Linked DNA regions of Thioclava sp. GXIMD2076. The protein of the gene in region 1 binds, or shares a complex with, the protein of each later gene. Links are inferred from orthologs where the notes say so. Each region holds a gene or a part of one and is shown on either strand. Other genes may lie near its edges.

Region 1 (11,702 bases):
CGGCCACCGCGGTCGCGATTGCGCCATATCCGGTCAGAACCACGATCCGCGCATCCTCGCGGGCTTCACGCAGGGCTTCGACGACATCGAGCCCGTTGCCATCCTCTAGCCGCAGATCGATGACCGCATAGGCTGGGGCGGATTGTGCCACGAGGTTTTTGCCCTCGGCCACAGAGGCTGCCACGCGCACTTCGAAGCCACGCTTCTCCATTGCACGCGCAAGGCGTGTCAGAAAGGCCTGATCGTCATCGACCAGCAACAGGCTCCGGTCGGAGCCGATTTCGGCAGAGAGATCTTCAACCATTGGACAATCCGGACAGTTACAACGCTTGTCGTCTTTTACGCAGCGATGTGGACGGGGTCAAATGCTGCAGGGACGAAAGCGCCTGGGGTCAACTGTTTTTCGCGTGATCCAGATAGCAGCCGATACGGTCTGCCATCTCGTCGGGCGTGGCGTCGCGGTCGAAATAGTCCACATAGCCGAGATCCGGTAGGATGAGGTAGCTCTGCGTCGAATGGCTGATCAGGGTGTAGGGGTCGTTCGGGTCCTGAACCGAGAACAACACGCGATAGGCTTTCGCGACCTGTTTGATCTGTTCGGGGGTGCCTGTCAGGCCGATCATCTTCGGGCTCATGACATCGGTAAAGGCGGTAAGGCTCTCGGGCGTATCGCGGGCGCTATCCACCGACACGAAGACCGGCTGGACATCGTAGCCGCGCTCGTCAAGGATCTCGGTGGCCTGCGCATTCCGCATCGTGTCGAGCGGGCATACGTCGGGGCAATAGGTGTAGCCGAAATAGAGAATGGTCGGCCTGGTGAAGATATCCCTATCCGTTACGGTCTCGCCGGTTTCCGAAGTCAGCGTGAAGGCTCCCCCCAAATCCGCACGGGTCCCGCTACCCGCAGCGCGGCATTCGGCAAAGACATCTTTCGGGCCGCTTTGTGTGATCGCCCAGCCTGTCACGAGCCCTGCCAGAACGATTATGGCGCCCGCGATAGCGTAATGTTTGGTCTGGAGAGGCATCGCTTTTCTCCCGTATCGACGACAGACAAGTTGAAGTCACGGTGGTAAGAGGATTTTGCGTAACTGTTACCAGCAACGGCATCCTCTTTGAAGCTCGTAGATTGTCCTTGCTGTATTTTGACTTAACGGAAGGAAAGCCGCATGGTTGCTCCAGATCTGACGCTCCCTGCCAATCGGCCCACCTCCCATGAATGGGTGCGGCTGCGCACGCTGACATTCCTGCGTTGGACTGCGGTTATCGGGCAGCTGATGGCCATTCTGGTGGCGTGGTTCCTGCTCGGAATCGGGCTCAACCTTGTCTGGTGCCTGGCGACGGTCGGGACATCGGTGCTGGTCAATCTGCTGGCGCTGTTCCTGACGCCGGAAAGCCGCAGGTTGTCGCAGGGGGCGGTTCTGACGCTCCTGCTGTTTGACACGGCGCAGCTCGCGGTGCTGTTGCTGCTGACCGGCGGGCTGAACAATCCTTTCGCGCTGCTGATCCTTGTCCCTACCACGATTGCGGCGACCACACTTGAATGGCGGGCCACGATGCTGATCGGGGCGGTGACGCTGGTGCTGACGACGCTGGTGGCGGGGCTCTATATTCCGCTGGTATCGACCGGTGGCGAGGTGATCCAGCTGCCCGAACTGTTCGAGTTCGGATACTGGACGGCAATCGTGATCGGGGTGGTGTTCCTTGGTGCCTATGCGCAGCGGATCTCGCATGACAGCCGCGTGATGGCCGAGGCCCTTCTGGCCGCGCAGCTGGCTCTGTCGCGCGAACAGAAGCTGACCGACCTGGGGGGAGTGGTGGCGGCTGCCGCGCATGAGCTGGGCACGCCGCTTGCCACGATCAAGCTGGTCTCGAGCGAGCTTGCCGACGAACTGGCCGATGACGAGGATCTGCGCGCAGATGCGCTCCTGATCCGCGAACAGGCCGACCGTTGCCGCGATATCCTGCGCTCGATGGGGCGGGCGGGGAAGGACGATCTGCATCTGCGCACCGCGCCGCTGATCTCGGTTCTGCGTGAGGCGGCCGAGCCACACATGGATCGCGGTAAGGAAATTATCTTTACGACAGAACCGATTGGCGATGGCAGTGATAAGCAACCGGCGATCTATCGCTATCCCGAGTTGATCCATGCGCTGCGTAATCTAGTGCAGAATGCGGTGGATTTCGCTGACGGTCGGGTCTGGGTCGATGCGCTCTGGAGTGGCTCGACCATCGTTGTGCGGGTCTGTGATGACGGGCGCGGTTATGCGCCGGATGTGATCGGCCGGATCGGTGATCCTTTCCTGCACGGGCGCAGCTCGAATAGCCGCAAAGAATATGAGGGGATGGGGCTGGGGCTGTTCATTGCCAAGACCCTGCTCGAGCGGACGGGCGCACGGATCACCTTCCGTAACGGGACCACGCCTTTTGTCGCGGCCAATCGCAAGCCCGAACGCTCCGGCGCGATCGTGGAGCTGGCATGGCCGCTCGAGCGTCTTCTGGCACCCGAGCGCGAGGCCCTTGGCGAGAATGTTCCCATAGAGAGCTGATGCGAAACGTTTTATTAAGCTTAACTACGCATTAACCATTGTGTTGCATTCTTGGTCTCGGTTTATGGCGTGAGGCTGGGAAATGTTGGAAATTTTGGTCATCACTGGGTTGGTTGCGATCGCATCTGCCGTTTCGGCGTCGGTGGCGATCTTGCTGCTTACACGCCTGCAGGCCGGACAGCGCAAGAAGGACGCGCGGTCCCTCCAGCCGATGATCGAGCAGACGGTCCTGCTCTTCGATGACGAGGAGCTTGTCGATGCGACCGCTCCGGCACGGACTCTTCTGGAAGCCTCCCCTCTGGCCTCGAGTGACTGGGGACGCCTCATCGCCTTCCTGACGCCGCGCTTCGAATCGGTGCGTGACCGGCTCGCGGGTATTGCCGAGATCGGGCGGATCGAGGTCTCCGGCTTTCCGGGTCCGAATGGCGGGGCGCCGCTGCGGCTCATTGCCGAGGATGTGAACGGCTTGACGCGGATCACATTGGTTGATCCGGAAGCCGAGGGCCAAGGGCTTCTGGTGGACGGGCTGTCGCAGCGCGCGCTCGAGGACGAACTCGAGAACCTGCGCCATGCGCTCGATCTGTCGCCCTCTCTGGTTTGGCAGGAAAGCGCAGCCGGCGAGACGATCTGGGCCAACCGAGCCTATCTGCTGCGCGCCGGGTCTCTGGCGGAGGAAGAGGTTACGCTCAGCTGGCCACTCCCGCAGCTGTTCAAACTCGAACTGGAACAGACCGAATATGCGCCGCGCCGCGTGATGCTCCAGGACGAGGACGGGATCGATACATGGTTTGATTGCTACAGCTATCATCTGGGGGACAACTGGGTGCATTTCGCGCAATCGGCGGATGCCACGGTTTATGCCGAAAAAGCACTGCGCGATTTCGTCCAGACGCTGACCAAGACCTTTGCCGATCTGCCGATCGGGCTGGCCATCTTCAACCGTCAGCGCCAGTTGCAGCTCTTCAACCCCGCGCTCAGTGATCTGACCGCCCTCGGGGTGGATTTCCTCTCGAAACGTCCCTCGCTCTATGCCTTCCTCGACCGCCTGCGCGAGACCCGAATGATGGCCGAACCGAAGGACTACCGAAGCTGGCGCGAGCAGATGACCACGCTCGAGAAACAGGCGGCAGCCGGTTATCATTCCGAGACGTGGAACCTGCCCAATGGTCAGACCTATCGCGTGACAGGGCGTCCGCATCCCGACGGGGCGATCGCTTTCCTTTTCGAGGATATCACCTCCGAGATGACGTTGACGCGCAAGTTTCATACCGAACGCGAGATGGATCGCGCGGTGCTGGACAATATCGCGGAAGCCGTTGCCGTTTTCCTGCCGTCGGGCGAGCTGAGTTCGGCCAATGCAGTCTATCATCGTCTTTGGCCCGCGCAATCGGCAGGGATGTGTCTGCATGATTCGTTGCGCGCATGGGCCGAGGCCTGTGTGCCGACCGAGGTCTGGAGCCGCGCGCGCCTGCGTTTGGGAGCGATGGCCGAGCGCGAGCCGCTGGCGGGGGATGTGACCCTGCGCGACGGGCGGGTAATTGCCTGCCGTTTCGTGCCACTGGCGGGCGGAGCCCTTATGGCGAGCTTTGCCGAAAAGGAACTGCTGGCCGAGGTAGAGCCGCTTCGCAAACTCGCAGCGCAATAGCGCCTTTGCATGGACGAACGGTCAGGATAGAACGGGCGCTATGACCGCTCCTATCCTGACCCTGCCTCTCGCCGATCCCGATGCCACCGCCAGACTTGGCCGCGTCATCGCCCCCTTCCTGAAAGCGGGCGATGTTCTGTTGCTCGACGGCCAGATCGGGGCAGGGAAAACCCATTTTTCTCGGGCGTTGATCCAGTATCGGCTCGAAAGGCTCGGCATGTTCGAGGATGTGCCCTCGCCGACCTTTACTCTCGTGCAGGTCTATGAGGCCGAGCCCGAGATCTGGCATAGCGATCTCTATCGCCTTTCCCATCCCGATGACGTTCTGGAGCTCGGGCTCGAGGAGGCCTTCCATGACGCGATCTGTCTGGTTGAATGGCCCGATCGTCTGGGAGATCTGGTCCCCCATGCCGCGCTGCACCTTGCCTTCTCGCTGACAGAAGATGGTGCGGCACGGCAGGTGGTCTTCAGCGGCGACGAGACATGGGCGCGGCGTCTGCCGGATATGCTGGAGGGGCTGTGATGGACATCGAGCGCTTCCTCGCGCAGGCAGGCTGGGGCGGTGCGCAGCGCGAGCCGCTTGCCGGCGATGCTTCTGCCCGTCGCTACGAGCGGGTCGGGGGAGAGCGCCCCGCCGTCCTCATGATCACCCAGCCGGGAGACGAGTTGCAACGGTTCCTCCGCATGACCGACTGGCTGGCGGCGCAGGGGTTTTCGGTCCCGCAGATCTATGCCCGCGCGCCAGAGCAGGGGTTGCTGCTGCTCGAGGATCTGGGGGATGACCTTGTGGCGCGGCTCATTGGCGCCGACCCCGCCCGCGAGGACGAGCTTTACGGTCTGATCACCGATGTGCTGGTTGCCCTGCGTGCGGTGACACCGCCCGCGGGTCTGACGGAACTGGATGGCCGCGGGCTTGCCGCGCTGACGAAGCTGACCGAGGACTGGTATCCGATGACGGCGGCGGCGGATCTCTCGGGGGACATTGCCCGCGCGTTCGAGGCGCTGGATGACGGTCAGCGGGTTGTGTCGCTCCGGGATTTCCACGCCGAGAATGCGCTCCTTCTGCCCGCGCGGCAGGGCGTCGCCCGGCTCGGACTTCTGGATTATCAGGACGCGGTCCTGGCCCATCCCGCCTATGATCTCGTCTCGGCCCTGCAGGATGCACGGCGCGATGTCTCGCGCCAGACTGAAACAGCCCAGATCGCGCGCTATTGCGCCATGACGGGGCAGGATAACGCAATTTTTTCTGCTATTTACGCCTGTCTCGGGGCGCAGCGTGCGTTGCGCATTCTGGGAATTTTCGTGCGCCTGTGCGTGGCAATGGGCAAGCCGCGCTATCTCGAGTTCATGCCGCGCGTCTGGGGACATCTCGATCACAATCTGGCCCACCCCGCCCTCGCGCAATTGCGCGCAACGGTCATGGCAGCTATGCCGCGCCCCGATGTCCCCCTGATCGAGGAGATACGCCGACAATGTGCGACACGCCCGATAGTCTGATGTTGTTTGCCGCCGGTTTCGGCACGCGGATGGGGGCGCTGACCGCGGATTGTCCGAAGCCGCTCGTTGAGGTGGCGGGGCGTCCGCTCATTGATCATGCGCTCGATCTGGTCGTGGAGGCCGGGATCGGACGGAGCGTCGCCAATATCCATTATCGCGGCGATCAGATCGTCCGGCATCTGGCAGGGTCCGATGTGATGATTTCCGACGAGACGGACGAGATTCTGGAAACCGGTGGCGGGCTGCGCAAGGCGCTTCCGCTTCTGGGGCAGGGGCCTGTGTTTACGCTCAATACCGATGCCATCTGGACAGGCCCGAATCCGATCGCGGCCCTGCGCACAGCATGGGACCCGAAGAAGATGTCAGCGCTGCTGATGCTGGTGCCGCCGGAACGGGCGACGGGTCATAAAGGCGCGGGCGATTTTACCCTGACGGAGGGGCGCCTGACGCGTGGTCCCGGATTTGTCTATACTGGTGCGCAGCTTATCGATCCGTCAGAACTTTCGGAAATTCCTGAAGCCGCGTTTTCGCTGAACCTGCTCTGGGACAGGATGCTGGCACAGGGGCGGGTGTACGGTCTCGTCCATCCGGGCGGCTGGTGTGATGTCGGGCGTCCCGAAAGTATTCCGCTGGCCGAGGCGCTGCTGGAGCAGGCCGATGATTGAGCGCGGCATCTATGCGCTGCCTTGCGGCGTGGATTTTCCCCGCGAGCTGGTGGCAGGTCTGATCGCGCGGATGCAGGACCAGCCGCCCGAGGCCATGGCGCGGGTGCGGCTCTATCTGAACTCGGGGCGGATGCTACGCCGTGTGCGTGAGGAATTCGACCGACATGGAGCGCGGTTTCTGCCGCAGCTGAAACTGGTGACCGATCTCGGGCGGGCGCCCATGCGCGGGCTGCCCCCCGCCGAGCCCGCGCTCCGGCGGCGGCTCGAGCTGGCGCAGCTGGTCGCGGGGCTGGTCGACCGTTTGCCGGGGTTCGAGGCGGGGCACGGGATCTTCGGGCTGGCTGACAGTCTGGCCACGCTGATGGCCGAGATGCAGAGCGAGGGCGTGACGCCCGACGATCTCGAGGCGCTGGAGATTGCCGATACCCATGCGCAACACTGGCGGTTGAGCCTTGATTTCATTCGCATTGTTGCCCGCTATTTCGAGGCTGACGCAACCCCCGATGCCGAAGCCCGCCAGCGCCGTGTGGTCGAGCAGATCATCGCGGATTGGGCGGAAGCAGGGCCGACAGATCCGATCATCGTGGCGGGTTCGACCGGCTCGCGCGGGGCCACGGGGCTGTTCATGCAGGCGGTTGCACGGCTTCCCCAAGGCGCGCTGGTGCTGCCGGGGTTTGATTTCTCGATGCCGGAGCATGCGTGGAAAAGCCTGAAGTCGGGCAGTTTCCCGATCGAGGATCACCCGCAATACCGCTATCGCGCGATGCTGGATGCGGTCGAGGCGGAGCCCGGCGATGTGATCCGCTGGCATGACCGCTCCGAGCCTTCACCGGAGCGTAACGCGCTGATCTCGCTGGCGCTACGCCCCGCTCCGGTGACCGATCAATGGATGCGCGAGGGCGCGGATCTGCCCGATCTGCTGGACGCCTGCAAGGATCTGACGCTGATCGAGGCGCGTGATCCGCGCGCCGAGGCCAATGCCATCGCGCTGGTTTTGCGCGATGCGGCCGAACGTGGGGTGCCGACCGCGCTCATCACGCCCGACCGGATGCTGACCCGGCGGGTGGCGGTGGCGCTTGACCGCTGGGGGATCATCCCCGATGACTCGGCGGGGCAACCGCTGCAACAGACCGCGCCGGGGCGGCTCTTGCGCCATCTGGCGGCGATGCGTGGCGAGGCGCTGACGCTGGACGGGCTGCTGACCCTGCTCAAACATCCGCTGACCGCCACAGGCTCGACGATGCGCGGGACGCATCTTCGCTATACCCGTGAACTGGAGCTGGATCTGCGCCGCAACGGGCCGGCTTTCCCCGATCATCCGGCGTTGGTGGCATGGGCACAGAAATATGCCGATAAACCCGACTATGTTGAGAAACTGACATGGGCGAACTGGCTGGGCGCGTTTTTCCCCATGCTGATGTCGCCTTATGAACAGCCGCTTAGTGACTGTGTCAGCCACCATCTGGCCCTTGCGGCGCATCTGGCGACAGGGCCGGATGGCTCGGTCGAGGCCAGCGAGCTGTGGCTTCAGGATGGCGGGCGCGAGGCATGGCGGGTGTTTTCCGAACTGGCCCGCGAGGCGGTGAATGGCGGCAGCTATACGGCGGCCTCCTATACCGATCTGGTCAATCACCTGCTGCAGGGGTCGATGACACGCGCGGGTCTTGCCGCCCATCGTGACATCACCATTTTCGGGGCGCTCGAGGCGCGGGTCCAAGGCGCGGAGCAGGTCATTCTGGCAGGGCTGAACGAGGGCTCGTGGCCCGAAGCCCCCGATCCCGATCCGTGGCTCTCGCGGCAGATGCGTCTGGCAGCGGGACTGTTGCTGCCCGAACGCCAGACCGGACTTTCGGCGCATGACTTCCAGCAGGCGGTTGGTGCCCCGCGCGTGATCCTGACGCGCGCGAAACGCGATGCCGAGGCCGAGACCGTGCCCTCGCGCTGGGTAAACCGGCTGGTCAACCTGATGTCGGGCCTGCCCGACCGGCGTGGCCCTGAGGCGCTTGTCGAGATGCGCGCGCGCGGCGCGACATGGCTCGGGCTCGCCTCGAGCCTCGACCGTCCGCTGGGCGAGACCAAGCCCATGCGCCGACCCTCGCCGCGCCCGCCGATTGAGGCGCGGCCCAAGGATCTGTCGGTCACGCAGGTGAAGACGCTGATCCGCGATCCCTATACGATCTATGCCCGAAAGGTGCTGCGGCTTTATCCGCTCAACCCGCTGCGTCCCGAGCCGGATGCGCTGCAACGGGGCAATGTGCTGCACGAGATCGTCGAGCGTTATGTGAAGGAGCGCCCCGAGGGCGAGCAGGCGGCAGAGGGTGAGCAGCGCCTCATCCGCATCGCCGAGGAGGTGCTCGGGCAATCGGTGCCATGGCCCTCGGTGCAGCGGCTCTGGCTCGCGCGGATCACCAAGATCGCACAGCGATTTGCCACGGACGAGGTGGCGCGCGCCAAGCTGGGCAAACCCGCGATCATCGAGGAAAAGGGCGGGCTTGCCGTGCCCGACCTCGCGTTCCGCCTGACCGCCAAGCCCGACCGGATCGACATTCTGACAAACGGGTTGAGCCGGATTTACGACTATAAATCAGGGGTTCTACCCTCTGCAGGCGAGATGATCCATTTCGACAAACAGCTTCTGCTGGAGGCGGCGATGGTGCGTCGTGGCGCCTTCAGCCAGATCGGCCCGAGCGAGGTGGAGGGCATGACCTATATCCGTCTGGGCGGCGAGGGCGAGACGGCCCCCTATACCACGACAGTCGAGTTCAAACCCCGCGGCGGTGAGCTTCAGACCGAGACGGCGGAAGAGGCATGGGCCAAATTCTGCAAGCTGGTGGGCACTTACATGAAGCCGGAGCAGGGCTTTACCGCGCGGCGTGCAATGCACGGCGCGCAGGATAGCAGCGATTACGACCAGCTCTCTCGCTATGGCGAGTGGGAGCTGAGCGAGATACCGGACGGGGAAGATCTGATATGAGCACCACCCCCTTGCGCAATGACGCCACGCTCCGCCAGATCCGCGCGGCCTCGCCCACGGCCTCCACATGGCTTTCGGCCAATGCGGGGTCTGGCAAGACGCGGGTGCTGACCGACCGTGTCGCGCGGCTCCTGCTGAACGGGACCGAGCCGCAGAAGGTCCTGTGCCTGACCTATACCAAGGCGGCGGCAACCGAGATGCAGAACCGTCTGCTGAAACGTCTGGGCGAATGGGCGATGCTGCCCGATGACGCGCTACGCCAGCAACTTCTTGATCTGGGTGAGGAAATCACCATCGATGCCGAGCGTCTGGCCGAGGCGCGCAGGCTCTTTGCCAAAGCGATCGAGACGCCGGGCGGGTTGAAGATCCAGACCATCCACTCTTTCTGTGCAGCCCTCCTGCGGCGGTTCCCGCTTGAGGCGGGGGTGCCGCATGGGTTCTCGGAGATGGATGACCGCTCGGGCGATCTCTTGCGTCAGTCCATCCTCGAGGAGATTGCCACAGGTGAGGATTGCCCTGTGCTGGACGGGCTGGTGCGGTATTATTCAACCGATGATCTGGGCGGGCTGCTGGCCAATATCGCGGGCAACAAGGACGGGTTCGCACAGGATCTGACCCGCGACAAAATCCTTGCGCTTTATGGTCTGCCTCCCGGGTTCGGCGCTCAGGCGCTGCTGGACGAGGTGTTTGACGCCCATGATCTGAAGACCCTGCGGGATCTGGTGGCGGTTATGGCCAAGGGGGCGGCGACCGATCAGAAAAATGCGCTGAAACTCGGCCTGATCACGGCACCCGATCTGGAGGCGCTGGCCATTCTGGAGGATGTCTGCCTGACGGGGGCCACGGCCAAGGTGCCGTTTTCGGCCAAAATCGGCACGGTCCCCACCAAGGCGACACAGAAGGCGGCGGGGACGGCGATGGACCCGTTCAACGAACTGATGGAGCGGGTCGAACAGGCCCGTCCCTTGCGTCTAGGTCTGCAGGCCGCCGACCGCACCGAGGCGTTGCAGACCTTCGCGCGGGTCTTCCTGCCGAAGCTCGAGGCGGCAAAGGCCGCGCGAGGCTGGCTCGATTTCGACGATCTGATCGAGCGGGCAGGACGGTTGTTGTCGGATAGCACCATGGCGCAATGGGTGTTGTTCCGGCTGGATGGCGGGATCGACCATATTCTTGTGGACGAGGCGCAGGATACCTCGCCCAGCCAGTGGAAGGTCATCGAGCGTCTGGCCGACGAGTTTACCGCAGGCGAGGGCGCGCGCGACGAGACGCGCACGATCTTCGTGGTGGGCGATCGCAAGCAGTCGATCTATTCCTTCCAGGGGGCCGATCTGCGCGCGTTCGAGGCGATGCAGCGGCATTTTGCGCAGAAATTCGCAGCCGTCGGACGGCCCTTGCAGGAAGCGCAGCTTCTGCACAGTTTCCGTTCCTCGGCGGCGGTGCTGGGCCTGACCGATGTGACCTTTCTGGGCGAGGCCAATGAGGGTCTGGGCGGCGCGCCCGAGCATATCGCCTTTTTCGACCAAATGCCCGGTCGGGTAGATCTGTGGCCGGTGGTCGAGAAGACCGAGACCGAGCAGGAAGAGACATGGGAGAACCCCGTCGACCTGCGCACCGATACCGATCCGACCGTGGTGCTGGCCCGCACCGTGGCCGCCGAGATCCGCGCGATGATCGATCAGGGTGTGCGCCTGCCCGAGGGCAAGGAGAGCCGGCCGCTGCATGAGGGCGATATCCTCATTCTGGTGCAGCGGCGCGGCGCGCTCTTTTCCGAGATCATCCGCGCGTGCAAGGCGGCGGGGCTGGCGATTGCCGGCGCCGACCGGTTGAAGCTGGGGGCGGAGCTGGCGGTGAAGGATATCCGCTCGGTGCTGGCCTTCCTTGCCACGGCCGAGGATGATCTGGCCTTGGCCGAGGCGCTGAAATCGCCGCTGTTTGGCTGGAGCGAGCAGGATCTCTATACGCTGGCGCAGCCGCGCAAGGGCTACCTGTGGGAGGCTTTGCGCAAATCCGAAAGCCATCCCGAAACGCTGAGGATCCTGCAGGATCTGCGCGATCAGGCCGATTTCCTGCGTCCGCATGATCTGATCGAGCGGCTCCTGACCCGCCATGGCGGGCGCGAGCGGCTGATCGCGCGGCTGGGGGTCGAGGCCGAGGACGGGATCGACGAGCTGATCTCGCAGGCGCTGGCATTCGAGCGGGCCGAGGTGCCGAGCCTGACGGGGTTCCTCGTGTGGCTCGATGCCGATGATGTCGAGGTCAAACGCCAGCTGGCCGGGGCGGGGCGCTCGATCCGTGTGATGACGGTGCATGGCTCCAAAGGGCTCGAGGCGCCGGTAGTCATCCTGCCCGATACGGGCAAGCCGCATGTCAAGGCA
Region 2 (11,657 bases), 350 kb from region 1 along the record:
CGATCCGCGCATAATAGCCCTTGGACAGTTGATAGGGGAAAGACGGGTTGGCCACCGGATAGACAAGCCTATCAAGAAGCTCGCGGTTATAGGTGACGATATCGCAATCATGGATCGCCATCACCGCGCTATCGGCACAACCGATCAGATAGCCGATACAGCCCCAGACATTCTTGCCCTTGCCCGGCTCCTGTGGCGCCAAGCCCAGCACCTCCAGCCGCTCGAACAGCGCCTTCATCCGCGGGCTGTCATTCCAGATCACGGTAGTCTTCTGCGGCAGATCCGCAAAGAAGCTGCGCGCATGGCGGTATTGCGCCTCGTCTGCACGGTCGAGCCCAATGATGATCCGGTTGAGATAGGAAACCTTGGACAGTTCCTGAACGATATTGGCCAGTGCCGGCCCCTCCAGTTCGGAATAGAGGCTCGGCAGGATCAGCGAGATCTTCCGGCTCTGCGCATAGGTGCTGATCTCGTAGACCAGCTCCTCGTTCGAGCGGCTCCGCAGATTATGGAAATGGGTGATGTTCCCGTTTTGTTGGAAATCGGCCATGTCAGCCCTCCTCTTTCTCGTAATCGGCAAGAATCGCCAGTATCGCCTCGTTCCATCCGGCAGGGCCTTCGGCCTGTGTTCGCCTTATGGTCCCGTCTTTTTCTCCGGCAAGCGCGGGCAGACCGGTGCCATGGGTATTGTGGATCACCACCCCGATATCGGCCGTCTCGATCATCTCGCGGTCATTGGGCGCATCCCCCAGAGCAATCGTCAGATCTGGCCGGTAGCGGTCGATGACCGCCTGCATCTGCCCCGCTTTGGTGCCCCCAAAAGATAGCGTCAGATAGCGCCCGCCCCGCCGTGCCGAAATCCCGCTACGGGACAAAGCGGCAACAAACGCCTCTTCCTGCGCCTCGCTGCCCGTCCAGATCCCCGGTTCGGAAAAGGCCCGGACCCTGGCTTTCGCGGCCTGTGCGAGCGGCAATCCGGTCGAGGCCGCAACTCCAGCCACATCCATATCGCCAAACCCCGTGAAACAACGGCGCAATTCCCCGGGCAGCCCGTCCAGCGCATGGCGCAGATCGCGATAGGCATCGCTCTGTGTGGTGATCTGGTCCCGCGTCATCAGCGCGGCACCGTTTTCCGCGATGATTGGCATATCGCCGAGCCCGAGCGCATCATGCAGGTCGGCAATCTCGGGCGCGGTCTTGGAGCTGGCAAGCACAATGATCGCACCGCGTTCCTTCAGGGCTCTGATCGCGGGAAGCGCGGGCGCAAAACTATAGGTTTCATGGTCCAGAAGCGTTCCGTCGAGATCCGTGAAAACCAATATCGTCATGCGCTACCCTTATGTTTCATGGAAGTGTATCGCGCGCAGGTGACAGTTCAATGCCGGATCGGAGATTAACGGCACCAGCCTCATGAAAGCGTTGAATAAACGGGCATTTTGACGAATAGAGAAGATCGCCTATGCTACGGGCGCTCCTCAGATGCGAAGACCTGTCCATGATGCCCCTCCTTCTGCCCACCCTCGGTCTCTATCTGCTTGCCGCCTTTGCCGAGATCGGCGGATGTTTCGCGGTCTGGGCATGGCTGCGTCTGGGCAAAAGCCCGCTCTGGCTGGTGGCAGGTGCGCTCTGTCTCGCGCTTTTCGCCTATCTGCTGACACGCTCGCAGGCGGAGTTCGCAGGCCGCGCCTATGCCGCCTATGGCGGCATCTATATTGGCGCGTCGATCCTGTGGCTGTGGCTTATCGAGCGCCAGATCCCGACCCGCTGGGACCTGATCGGCGGCACGCTATGCGTGATCGGGATGGCGGTCATCCTGCTGGGACCGGCGCTCCAGAAATAACGCACAAAAGAAAAACCCGCCTGACCTGAGCCAGACGGGTTTTCTGAATAGCGTGGTGCCGCTGAAGGGACTCGAACCCCCGACCCCATCATTACGAATGACGTGCTCTACCAGCTGAGCTACAGCGGCACACTGTGGCGCGGCAATTAGCATGCCGCGTCGGGGATGTGTAGCCCCTAATTTATCCCAAAGCAGATTTCTTTTGAACTTCTTCGGTTTCAGTGACTTCGGGGGCTATGTCGCCCTCCGTTTCGGGTTTGGTCACGATGACGGTCTCCTCGGTAGCCCCCGTCACGATCTCCGCTTCCTCGACCTCGACACCGGCCTCTTCCGCCTTCCGTGCGGCTTCCGATTCCGGCATCACCGCAGGTGCGCCCACGATCAGCGGCAGCATCTCCGCGCCATGCGGCAGGGGCTGGTCCGATTTCGGCGGCTCGCGCCAGCTGAGCGTATCGAAACCACCGCAATTGTCACAGACCGGCGTCCAGTCACTCTGGATGTTCTGGCAGGCATCACAGCACCATTGCGGGCCACGCGGCGCAGTCAGCGCCCGAGCCAGCCAGCCGCGCACCACCGCATCATCCGAGCCCTCGCCCCGCTCGACCGCCGCCATGATGGCCAGCACGCGCGAGGTGGGATGGGTATCGGCCAGATGCCCCAGCGCACGGCGCGCCTCGGGGAAGTTCTCGGCGGCAATGTTCAGCTCGGCGCGCAGAAGACGGGTTTCTTCGTGATCGGGACGCAGGACCAGAAGCTTCTGGAAGCGCTTGAGGCGGGCCTGCGGCGTCTCCTCGGGCGCGATGGCGGCATAGGCGGCCGCCAGATCGGGATGCGGCTGGGCTTCCCATGCCTTGCGGATCACCCGCTCTGCATTTTTGGGTTTGCCCTTCCCGATATAGGAGCGCGCGGCCATCGCGGCTGCAGGAATCAGATCGGGCGAGGATTTGTTGGCGGCAATCGCGGCTTCCTGTGCCTCGATGCTCGCCCCCTCATCCAGAATGCCCTTGGCTTCCTGCAGCGCCAGAACAGCGTCGCGGCGTTTGGCGACATCCTTCGGGAGCAGACCGCTATGACGTTTGTAGCTGATGACCTTGCGGGCGTCGCCCCATGCGCCTTTTTCCGTGGACAGCTTCAGAAGCGTATCCTGCGTGTCCTGATGCGAGGGCTTCAGTGCATATGCTTTCTGCGCCAGTGCCAGCGCGGTGTCTGTATCGCCCTCGGCCAGCTTCTGGCGCATCAGCCCACGCACACCGATGAAACGGGTGCGCTGGTCGGACAGCAGGAGCTTATAGGCCTCGGTCGCTTTCTTGGTGTCACCCTTGGTCTCGGCGGCCTGTGCCACCAGAAGATTGGTCAGCTCGGGGCGGCCAAGCAATTTCTGCGCCTTCTTGGCCTGATTATACGCCAGACGGCCTTCTCCCGAGGCGACCGAGATCATACCATCCGCCAACGCCTTGTAACCGCGGCGCTCGCGCGAGCGGTCGAAATAGCGGGTCAGCGCGGTCTCGTCGCCCACGAGGAACCGCAGGAGCGCCACCACAAAGCCCACAACCTTCAGGAAGACGAAGACCGCGACGATCAGCACGAGAACGGCAATGATCGCCTGCACCGGACCAAGATTATACTCGACCCCCGCCAGCACGACCTGCACCCCATCAGCAGAACTTGCCAGCGTCATCGCGCCATAGGTGACAGCAGTGACCGCGATCAGAAAGACAGCGATTTTGATGAATGACCAAAGCATGGCCGTCCCTCCTTATTGGACCTGCGAGGCAAGCGACGAGACTGCCTCCTCAGCGGCGACACGGGTCTGTGCCTGATCGACCCAGCCCGACAGCGCGTCTTGCGACACCTGCGGCAGGGCGGAAATCTCGGTGATGGCGGTTTTGAAATCGGCCTTGTCGACGGCGGCCTGCGCGCGCGACAGGATGGCATCGGGGGTGTTCCCCTCTTTGGGCGCAACCGACCGTGCGCCTGTCTGTGTCAGCAGGAACGTCTCGAGCTTGGCACCCAGACTGTCACCGGCATCGGCACGCCGCGCCGCATCAAGCGCTTGGCGCGCCGGTGCGGGAAAGGCCTCCTGCAGCGCCTTGACGCTTTCGGGTTCCGTGCCCAGCGCCGCGGGGACATCAAGCTGGGCGTCCCGCGCCATAGCCACCGGATCGGCAATTGGAGTGCCGTTGGTGAGCGCCGCCTGTAGTTCGGCGATCGCGGCACGGGCACGGGCCTGACGCTCGGCCTCCTTGGCGGCGTCGGCATCGGGGCCGGTCAGACCATCGAGCTTGGATTGCAGCGCGTCGAGCTGGCTTTGCAGACCCGAGGTATCGCCCGCCTGACCAAGCGAGGCGATATTGTCCTGCAAGGCCGAGACGCTTTGCGTGATCGCGCTCAGCTGTGAGGATAGATCCGCCACTTGGTTTTCCATCGCCGAATTATCGGGAGCCGCAGGGGCCGGGAAGAACCTGGCCTGAATATTCTCGGGCAGCTGCGGAAGAACCCAGAGCGCCGCCGCCGCGCCGATCACGGCCGCAATCACTCCACCCGCCAGAACAGGGCCGAAACCGCCACGCTTCTCGATCACAGGGCCAGCGCTAGGAGCCGGTGCTGCAACCGAGGCCACGGGTTCGGGCTTCTTCTCCTCGGCGATAGGCGTTTCAGGCTCTGCGTCGGAAGACCAGTCCTTTTGATCCAAGTCTTTCTGCTCGGCATCCACCACATCATCGGTGCCGAAAGCCGTCTCCGAGGCGAGACTCTCCTTATGGCCCTCAAGCGGGTCGGTCTCGTCAGATGCGTCTACGGTATCCGCCCCGGTGCCGGTCACAGCTGGTGCCTCTTCGGGCGTCTCCGGCGCGGATATGTCTGCCTCGGGCGCATCAGTCACGGGAGTGTCAACCGGCGCGGTATCGTCCTTGTCGGCAGGAAGGGCCTGATCAACCGCCTCATCCGCCTTGGGCGCACCCGTTGCGGGTGTCTCCGTGTTCGGTGCCGTTCCGGATGCGGGCGTTATGCTTTCATCCTTAGCTGCATCAGTCTTCGCCGATTTCTTCTTCCCGGGTGCAGCCACGGCAACTCCTCCTACGCAATTCCTAAAGTGGGCCGAGGCCACTCTAGCCCCCGCATCCACAGATCTTCAAGACGCAACACTGCGGGATGCCAAAGCCTTGACCAGCGCGACCATAGCGGCCGCATGTGTTTCCCGTGAAACCCCGATATAGGCGCCTGACACCGCAGTGAGCTGCCGTGATACAGTAGTGCTGATTGCGCCAAGGTATAGGGGGGCGTGCGGTTTCGGCAAATATTTCGTGAAGATCGCCGCGCTACGCGGTGAAAAAAGTGGCACCAAAACAGGGGCTTCTCCTGAAAGAACCGCCATCGCCTCGGGGGTCGGAGCCTGTTCCAGCTGCCTGTAGATCTGCAGCGCCTTTGCTGCACGCCCGCGCGCGCGCAGACCTGCGACCAGATCATAGGCCAGTTGGTCCCCACAGATATGGGTAAAGGGACCCTGCCCGCCCTCGGCCAGTATCCGCGCCTCCAGCGCGCGGGCCGTGCCTTCGGCGCAGGTCACCGTAAAGCCCGCCGCCTGTGCCACTGCTGCCGTCCGCGCGCCCACACACCACGCATGTCCCCGGGCCCCGAAGGCCGCAACGAACGGCGCCACCGCCTGTTGCGAGGTAAAGACCAGATCGCCATCGGGCGCATCTTCGGGGACAACCGGCTCGATCCGCAGGAGCGCAGAGCAGATAGCGCGCATCTCCACCCCCGCCTGCCGCAGCTCGCCCAGAAAGCGGAGATTCGCCTCTGCGGGACGGGTCAGCAGCAATACGGGCGGTGCAGGCATCGGCATCCTCTATGCAGAGTGCGGATAGGGCGGCTATGGATTGTCTCACGCCGCCCGCAGTGATACCTGAGCCATAACCCATTCGCAATCGAGGCACCATGGCCCGTACACTTACCTTCCTTGGGATCGAATCCAGCTGTGACGATACGGCTGCCGCCATCGTGCGCCAGAGTGGGACGGGCACCAACGAAACCAGAACCGAGATTCTGGCGAGCGTCGTGTCGGGCCAGACCGACCTGCATGCAGCCTTCGGCGGCGTGGTCCCCGAGATCGCGGCCCGTGCCCATGCCGAAAAGCTTGATCTCTGTGTCGAGCAGGCGCTGGAACAGTCCGGCGTGGAGCTGAGCGATCTGGACGGGATCGCAGTGACCGCAGGACCGGGGCTGATTGGCGGCGTGATGTCGGGGGTGATGTGTGCCAAGGGGATCGCCGCAGGCACCGGCCTGCCGCTTGTGGGGGTCAACCATCTGGCCGGTCACGCGCTGACCCCGCGCCTGACCGATGATATGGCCTATCCCTATCTGATGTTGCTGGTCTCGGGGGGGCATTGCCAATTCCTGATCGCGCATGGCCCCGAGGAATTCACCCGCTTAGGTGGCACGATCGACGATGCACCGGGTGAGGCGTTCGACAAGACCGCCAAGCTGCTGGCCCTGCCGCAACCCGGCGGCCCGAATGTGGAGGTCGAGGCAGAGGGCGGGGATCCGAAAGCCTTCGCCTTCCCGCGGCCGCTGCTGGACCGGCCCAATTGCGATATGTCCTTCTCGGGGCTGAAGACGGCCCTTCTGCGCACCCGTGACGAGGTCGTGGCCCGGCATGGCGGCTTGCCCCGCGCGATCCGCCGCGATATCTGCGCCAGTTTTCAGGCCGCGGTCACGGATGTGCTGGTCAAGAAATCCCGCCGTGCTCTGGCCGAATATATGGCGCTCGCCCCCGAGACCCCCGGGTTTGCGGTGGCCGGTGGCGTGGCCGCGAACCGCGCCATCCGCGCGGGGCTCGAATCTGTGGCTGCCGAATCCGGCGCCCGTTTCGTGGCGCCGCCTCTGCGGCTATGCACCGATAATGCCGCAATGATCGCTTGGGCGGGGATAGAACGTTTCCGCCTCGGACATACCGACCAGATGGATCTGGTCGCGCGTCCGCGCTGGCCTCTGGACCGCAAGGCCGCACCGCTTCTGGGCTCCGGCAAAAAAGGGGCCAAAGCATGATTTCCGTTCTGGGATCGGGCGCATTCGGCACCGCGCTGGCCATCAGCCTGTCGCAAAATGGGCCCGTCACGCTCTGGTCACGCGACGCGGAGCAGGCGCAACTGCTGCAGACAACGCGCGAGAATTCCAAACGGCTGAAGGGCCTGACCCTGCCCGAGGCGATTACCGTGACCGCGAATCTCGAGACCGCCTGTGCGGCTCAGACCATTCTGCTGGCGCTGCCGATGCAGCAGACGGGCGCGTTTCTGGCCCTTCATGCCCAGCACCTGAAAGGCAAGACACTGGTCAGCTGCTCGAAGGGGATCGACCTGAGCACCGGCCTCGGCCCGACCGCGCTGATCCGCTCCAGCGTGCCGGAGGCGCGCGCGGCGATCCTGACCGGCCCCAGCTTTGCCGCCGATATCGGGCGCGGCCTACCCACGGCCCTGACACTGGCCTGCGAGGACGGGGCCGAGGCGCTACAGGAACAACTCTCGACGCCCACCCTGCGGCTCTACCGCAGCTCCGACACCACGGGGGCCGAGCTTGGCGGCGCCTTGAAAAACGTCATCGCGATTGGCGCAGGCGTCGTCATGGGCGCAGGTATGGGCGATTCCACCCGCGCTGCGCTGATGACCCGCGGTTTTGCCGAGATGACCCGCTTGGCCGTGACCCGTGGCGCGCGCGCCGAGACGCTTTCGGGGCTTGCAGGCTTCGGTGACCTGGTGCTCACCTGCACCTCCAGCCAGTCGCGCAATTTCCGCCATGGCTTCGCGCTGGGTGCGGGCGAGACCATCGACCCCAATGTGACGGTCGAAGGTGTGGCCACCGCCCATGCCGTCGCGCGGATGGCCGAAAGGGGCGGCATCGAAATGCCCATTGCGGTGATGATCGCCGCGCTCTGCGATAACCGGATGACCGTGGCCCAGGCCACTCTGGCGCTTCTGTCGCGCCCTTTGAAGGAGGAATGAATGTTCTACGCCGTGATCTGCCGCGACAAAGCGGGCCATCTGCAAACCCGTCTCGATAACCGCGAGGCCCATCTGGTCTATATGAAAGAGACGGGCATCGTAGCCCAGGCCGGCCCCTTCATCGAGAATGGCGATATGTGCGGGTCTCTGGTGATCCTCGATACCGACAGTATGGATGCCGCACAGGCCTGGGTCGATAACGAGCCCTATGGCAAGGCAGGGCTGTTCGACAGCGTGTCGATCACCGAATGGAAGAAGGTCATCTGATGCGCTACTGGCTGTTCAAATCCGAGCCCAACAAGTTCTCATGGGACCAGCTCGTTGAAAAAGGCGAGGCGGGCGAGGAATGGGACGGGATCCGTAACTATCTGGCGCGTAATAATATGCGCGAGATGAAGATCGGCGATCGCGGGCTGTTCTACCATTCCAATATCGGTAAGGAAGTCGTGGGTATCTGCGAGGTCAGCGCCGAAAGCGCGCCCGATAGCACCACCGATGATCCACGCTGGGACTGCGTGCATTTGCGTGCCGTGCGTCCGGTGAAAAAGCCGGTGACACTGGCCGATGTGAAGGCCGAGCCGCGCCTGTCGAACATGTCTCTGGTGACCTCGATGCGGCTCTCGGTGCAGCCGGTGACCGAGGAGGAATGGCGTATCGTCTGCGCGATGGCAGAGACCGATCCCGACTGACCGCAAACCCAAGGTCTGACATAAAAATGAGGGTTCCGGCACCCCTACCAGAACCCTCACCACCCCACGTGCACCCCTACGCACCACACGTGAAACTCTATCTGGTCCTGGCCTTCCTGGCCGGTCTCTATGTGTATATGTCAGAACGTCACCTGACGCAAAAGAATAGCCCTTAAAAATAGAGTATTTAGAGGGAGTTAAAGCGTATAAACTCTGAGCAGGCACATGGTCTTGACCATTTCGCCCGAGGATTGCCGCCGCCGCCCGAGGCGCTATCATAGCCCCCATGAAAACAGTCATCATCGTTGCACACGGGTCGCCTTCGGACCCCGATACCAAACAGGCAGCCCTTGAGGCGCTGGCCGAAAAGATCCGTCCGCTCTGCCCGGAGATCCGCGTTCTGGCGGCGACGCTGGCCAAGGACGATGCCCTCGCAAAGGCAGTCAATGACTGCGAGGCCCCTGTAATCTATCCATTTTTTATGGCCGAAGGGTGGTTTACCAAACGCGAGATCCCGCGCAGGCTGAAGGAGCTGGGCTGCAAGGCACAGCATATGGACCCGTTCGGCATCGATCCCGCCTTGGAAAAGCTGATTCTCGATGAGTGCCTCGCTGCGGCGGCACAGGCGGGGCTCGATAGCAGGGCAACCGACCTCATCCTTTGTGCCCACGGGTCCAAGATCGCGCGCAAATCGAAAGACAGCGCCTATGCAATGGCCGAGAAGCTGCGCCGCTCGGGCGCATTCTGGCGCGTGCGGGTCGGGCTGATCGAGGAGCCGCCCTTCCTTGAGGACGTCGCCAGGACCTCCAATCAGGGCGTCTGCCTGCCATTTTTCGCGCTGCGGGCAGGTCATGTCGATGGCGATATCCCCGAGGCGCTCGACAATGCGGGATTCTCCGGCCCGCGCCTGCCGCCCATTGGTGAGCATCCCGAAATTCCCGCGCTGATCGCGCGCGCCCTCAAGCAGTATTGCGAAAATTAACTTTTTCGCAGGGTTTTCTCCGAGAATGACGCTTTGTCATATATGTGTTACACAATGTTCGCATAAGCGTCACGACAGACCTCTAGCACAAGCGATGAGCCCGTAGCGGCCATTCAGACCTTCTGGGAGAGAACCATGAACACTGTTAAGCTGACGGCATCTGCACTTGCCATCACCGTTGCCTCCACCGCAGGCGCCTTCGCCCGCGACAACATCCAGGTTGCCGGCTCCTCGACCGTGCTGCCCTATGCCTCGATCGTGGCAGAGGCCTTCGGCGAGAACTTCGACTACCCGACGCCGGTCGTGGAATCGGGCGGCTCGTCCTCGGGTCTGAAGCGCTTCTGCGAAGGCGTGGGCGAGAACACCATCGACATCGCGAACGCCTCGCGCGCCATCAAGGACTCGGAAATCGAGACCTGCCACGCAAACGGCGTGAACGACATTATCCAGGTCCGCATCGGCTATGACGGGATCGTCTTTGCCAGCCAGAAAACCGGCCCCGAATTCACCGCCTTCCAACCGGCAGACCTCTATAACGCCCTCGGCGCCAAGGTCGTGAAAGACGGCGCGCTGGTCGACAACACCTATGCCAAGTGGTCGGATTTCAACGCCGATCTGCCGGATGTCGAGATCGCCGCCTATATTCCGGGCACCAAGCACGGCACCCGCGAGGTCTTCGAAGAGAAAGTCCTCGTTCAGGGCTGCAAGGACACCGGCGCGCTTGATGCGATGGTGTCGGGCGGCATGACCGAGAAAGACGCCGAGAAAGCCTGTATGAATGTCCGCACCGATGGCAAATCGGTCGATATCGACGGCGATTACACCGAGACCCTCGCCCGTATCGCCTCGAACCCCGATGGCGTCGGCGTCTTCGGTCTGGCCTTCTACGAGAACAACACCGACAAGCTGAAAGTGGCAACGATGGGCGGCGTCGAGCCGTCGACCGAAACCATCGCCTCGGGTGACTATCCGGTCTCGCGTCCGCTCTACTTCTACATCAAGAAGGCGCATATCGGTGTGATCCCCGGCCTGAAAGAATATGCAGAGTTCTTCGTCTCCGACGAGATCGCAGGTTCGGACGGCCCGCTGGCGCAATACGGTCTGGTTTCCGATCCGGAACTGGCAGCGACCCAAGAGCTGGTTGCTGACGAACAGACCATGGGCTCGGGCATGTAATCTGCCCTACCCGGCCAATACGGGGGGCGGCAGATCCAATGCCGCCCCCTTCTTTGTTTCGACGCCTCCATAATGGCACCCATTACAAAACGGAGCTGACATGCCTGCAATCTGGCTTCTGGTTATCGTGCTCGTGCTCGCAGCCTTGGGCTTCGTTCTCGGCCGGTCCCGCGCCCTGTCTTCCGCAGGGGGCGACAGCCGCATCCTCCATTCGCTGACCAGTTATTATGGCAGCAATGTCGCGATGATGACCCTCGTGCCGTCCCTTCTGGTTCTGGCCGTCTGGCTGATCGTGCAGCCTTTCATCATCGATATGCAGGTCACCGGCGCCATTCCGCAGGCCACGGTCGAAGAGCATGGCAATCTCAGCCTGATGATGTCGGATGTGACGCGCCTCGCCCAAGGGCTCGATGACGCGGTCGCAAAAGGCACCCTGACCGCCTCCGAGGCCAGCGGCCTGCAGGCGGGCGACGGGCTGCGTGCCCAGATGGCGGACTATGGCGTCGCGCTCGGCTCCGAGGTGGATACCCCCACGCTCGACGCGGCACAGCATTACCGCAGCCTGAACGCCACCGGAAACACCTTCCGTATGGCGGTGGTTCTGGGCGTGGCCATCGTCTTCTTCCTGCTGACGTTGAAATCCACCCATAAGGATCTTCGTGCCCGCAATATCGTCGAGCGCGGCATCAAGGCGCTGCTGATCCTCGCCGCTTCCATCGCTATCCTGACCACCATCGGGATCGTGCTATCGCTGATCTTCAACACGGTGCATTTCTTCCGCCTCTATCCGGCGACGGATTTCTTCTTTGGCACCAACTGGACGCCGTCCTTTGGTGGCGGCTCGCAGCTGGGCATTCTGCCGCTTCTGTGGGGCACGCTCTATATCAGCTTCATCGCGCTGGCCGTGGCCGTGCCGATCGGGCTCTTTGCCGCGATCTACCTCTCGGAATATGCAACCAAACCCGTCCGCGCCA

Evidence for each region.
Region 2: the proteins of tsaE (region 1) and tsaD are in contact, whole or in part, in a crystal structure (PDB 6N9A), measured with the Thermotoga maritima proteins. The link is inferred for Thioclava sp. GXIMD2076 from one-to-one orthologs. Residues at the interface, in WP_004082108.1 of Thermotoga maritima: Leu37, Gly38, Lys46, Lys57, Val59, Lys60, Ser61, Thr63, Phe64, Thr65, Leu66, Met67, Val69, Pro71, Tyr82, Arg83, Leu84, Asp86, Asp88, Phe89, Asp93, Ile128, Asp130, Glu131, Arg134; in WP_004082750.1 of Thermotoga maritima: Cys10, Asp11, Arg49, His50, Leu82, Gly84, Gly135, Gly136, Glu154, Thr155, Leu156, Asp157, Asp158, Ser159, Glu162, Asp165, Lys166, Arg169, Leu170, Tyr175, Lys213, Thr214, Leu217, Tyr218, Gln221, Arg222, Asn324.

Annotation. Positions count from the first base shown.
Region 1 is NZ_CP149932.1:529,259-540,960, reverse strand. The notes cover bases 3,058-5,972. They hold tsaE (tRNA (adenosine(37)-N6)-threonylcarbamoyltransferase complex ATPase subunit type 1 TsaE), read left to right. Parts: upstream 3,058-4,231; coding sequence 4,232-4,714; downstream 4,715-5,972. Other genes in these bases: WDB91_RS02670 (nucleotidyltransferase family protein), read left to right, coding at 5,664-5,972; WDB91_RS02675 (phosphotransferase), read left to right, coding at 4,714-5,688; WDB91_RS02685 (PAS-domain containing protein), read left to right, coding at 3,058-4,191. Outside these bases: WDB91_RS02700 (ActR/PrrA/RegA family redox response regulator transcription factor), read right to left, coding at 1-304; WDB91_RS02695 (SCO family protein), read right to left, coding at 393-1,025; WDB91_RS02690 (ActS/PrrB/RegB family redox-sensitive histidine kinase), read left to right, coding at 1,167-2,546; more of WDB91_RS02685, read left to right, coding at 2,698-3,057; more of WDB91_RS02670, read left to right, coding at 5,973-6,353; double-strand break repair protein AddB, read left to right, coding at 6,346-9,327; double-strand break repair helicase AddA, read left to right, coding at 9,324-11,702. UniProt on the Escherichia coli protein: Required for the formation of a threonylcarbamoyl group on adenosine at position 37 (t(6)A37) in tRNAs that read codons beginning with adenine.
Region 2 is NZ_CP149932.1:876,208-887,864, reverse strand. What follows is about bases 4,962-7,831. They hold tsaD (tRNA (adenosine(37)-N6)-threonylcarbamoyltransferase complex transferase subunit TsaD), read left to right. Parts: upstream 4,962-5,776; coding sequence 5,777-6,886; downstream 6,887-7,831. Other genes in these bases: WDB91_RS04325 (NAD(P)H-dependent glycerol-3-phosphate dehydrogenase), read left to right, coding at 6,883-7,831; WDB91_RS04335 (uroporphyrinogen-III synthase), read right to left, coding at 4,971-5,678. Also shown: WDB91_RS04365 (glycosyl transferase), read right to left, coding at 1-550; WDB91_RS04360 (HAD-IIB family hydrolase), read right to left, coding at 552-1,328; WDB91_RS04355 (YnfA family protein), read left to right, coding at 1,499-1,840; WDB91_RS04345 (heme biosynthesis HemY N-terminal domain-containing protein), read right to left, coding at 2,022-3,584; WDB91_RS04340 (hypothetical protein), read right to left, coding at 3,597-4,904; more of WDB91_RS04325, read left to right, coding at 7,832-7,836; WDB91_RS04320 (YciI family protein), read left to right, coding at 7,837-8,103; WDB91_RS04315 (EVE domain-containing protein), read left to right, coding at 8,103-8,525; WDB91_RS04310 (CbiX/SirB N-terminal domain-containing protein), read left to right, coding at 8,812-9,507; WDB91_RS04305 (substrate-binding domain-containing protein), read left to right, coding at 9,643-10,683; phosphate ABC transporter permease subunit PstC, read left to right, coding at 10,784-11,657.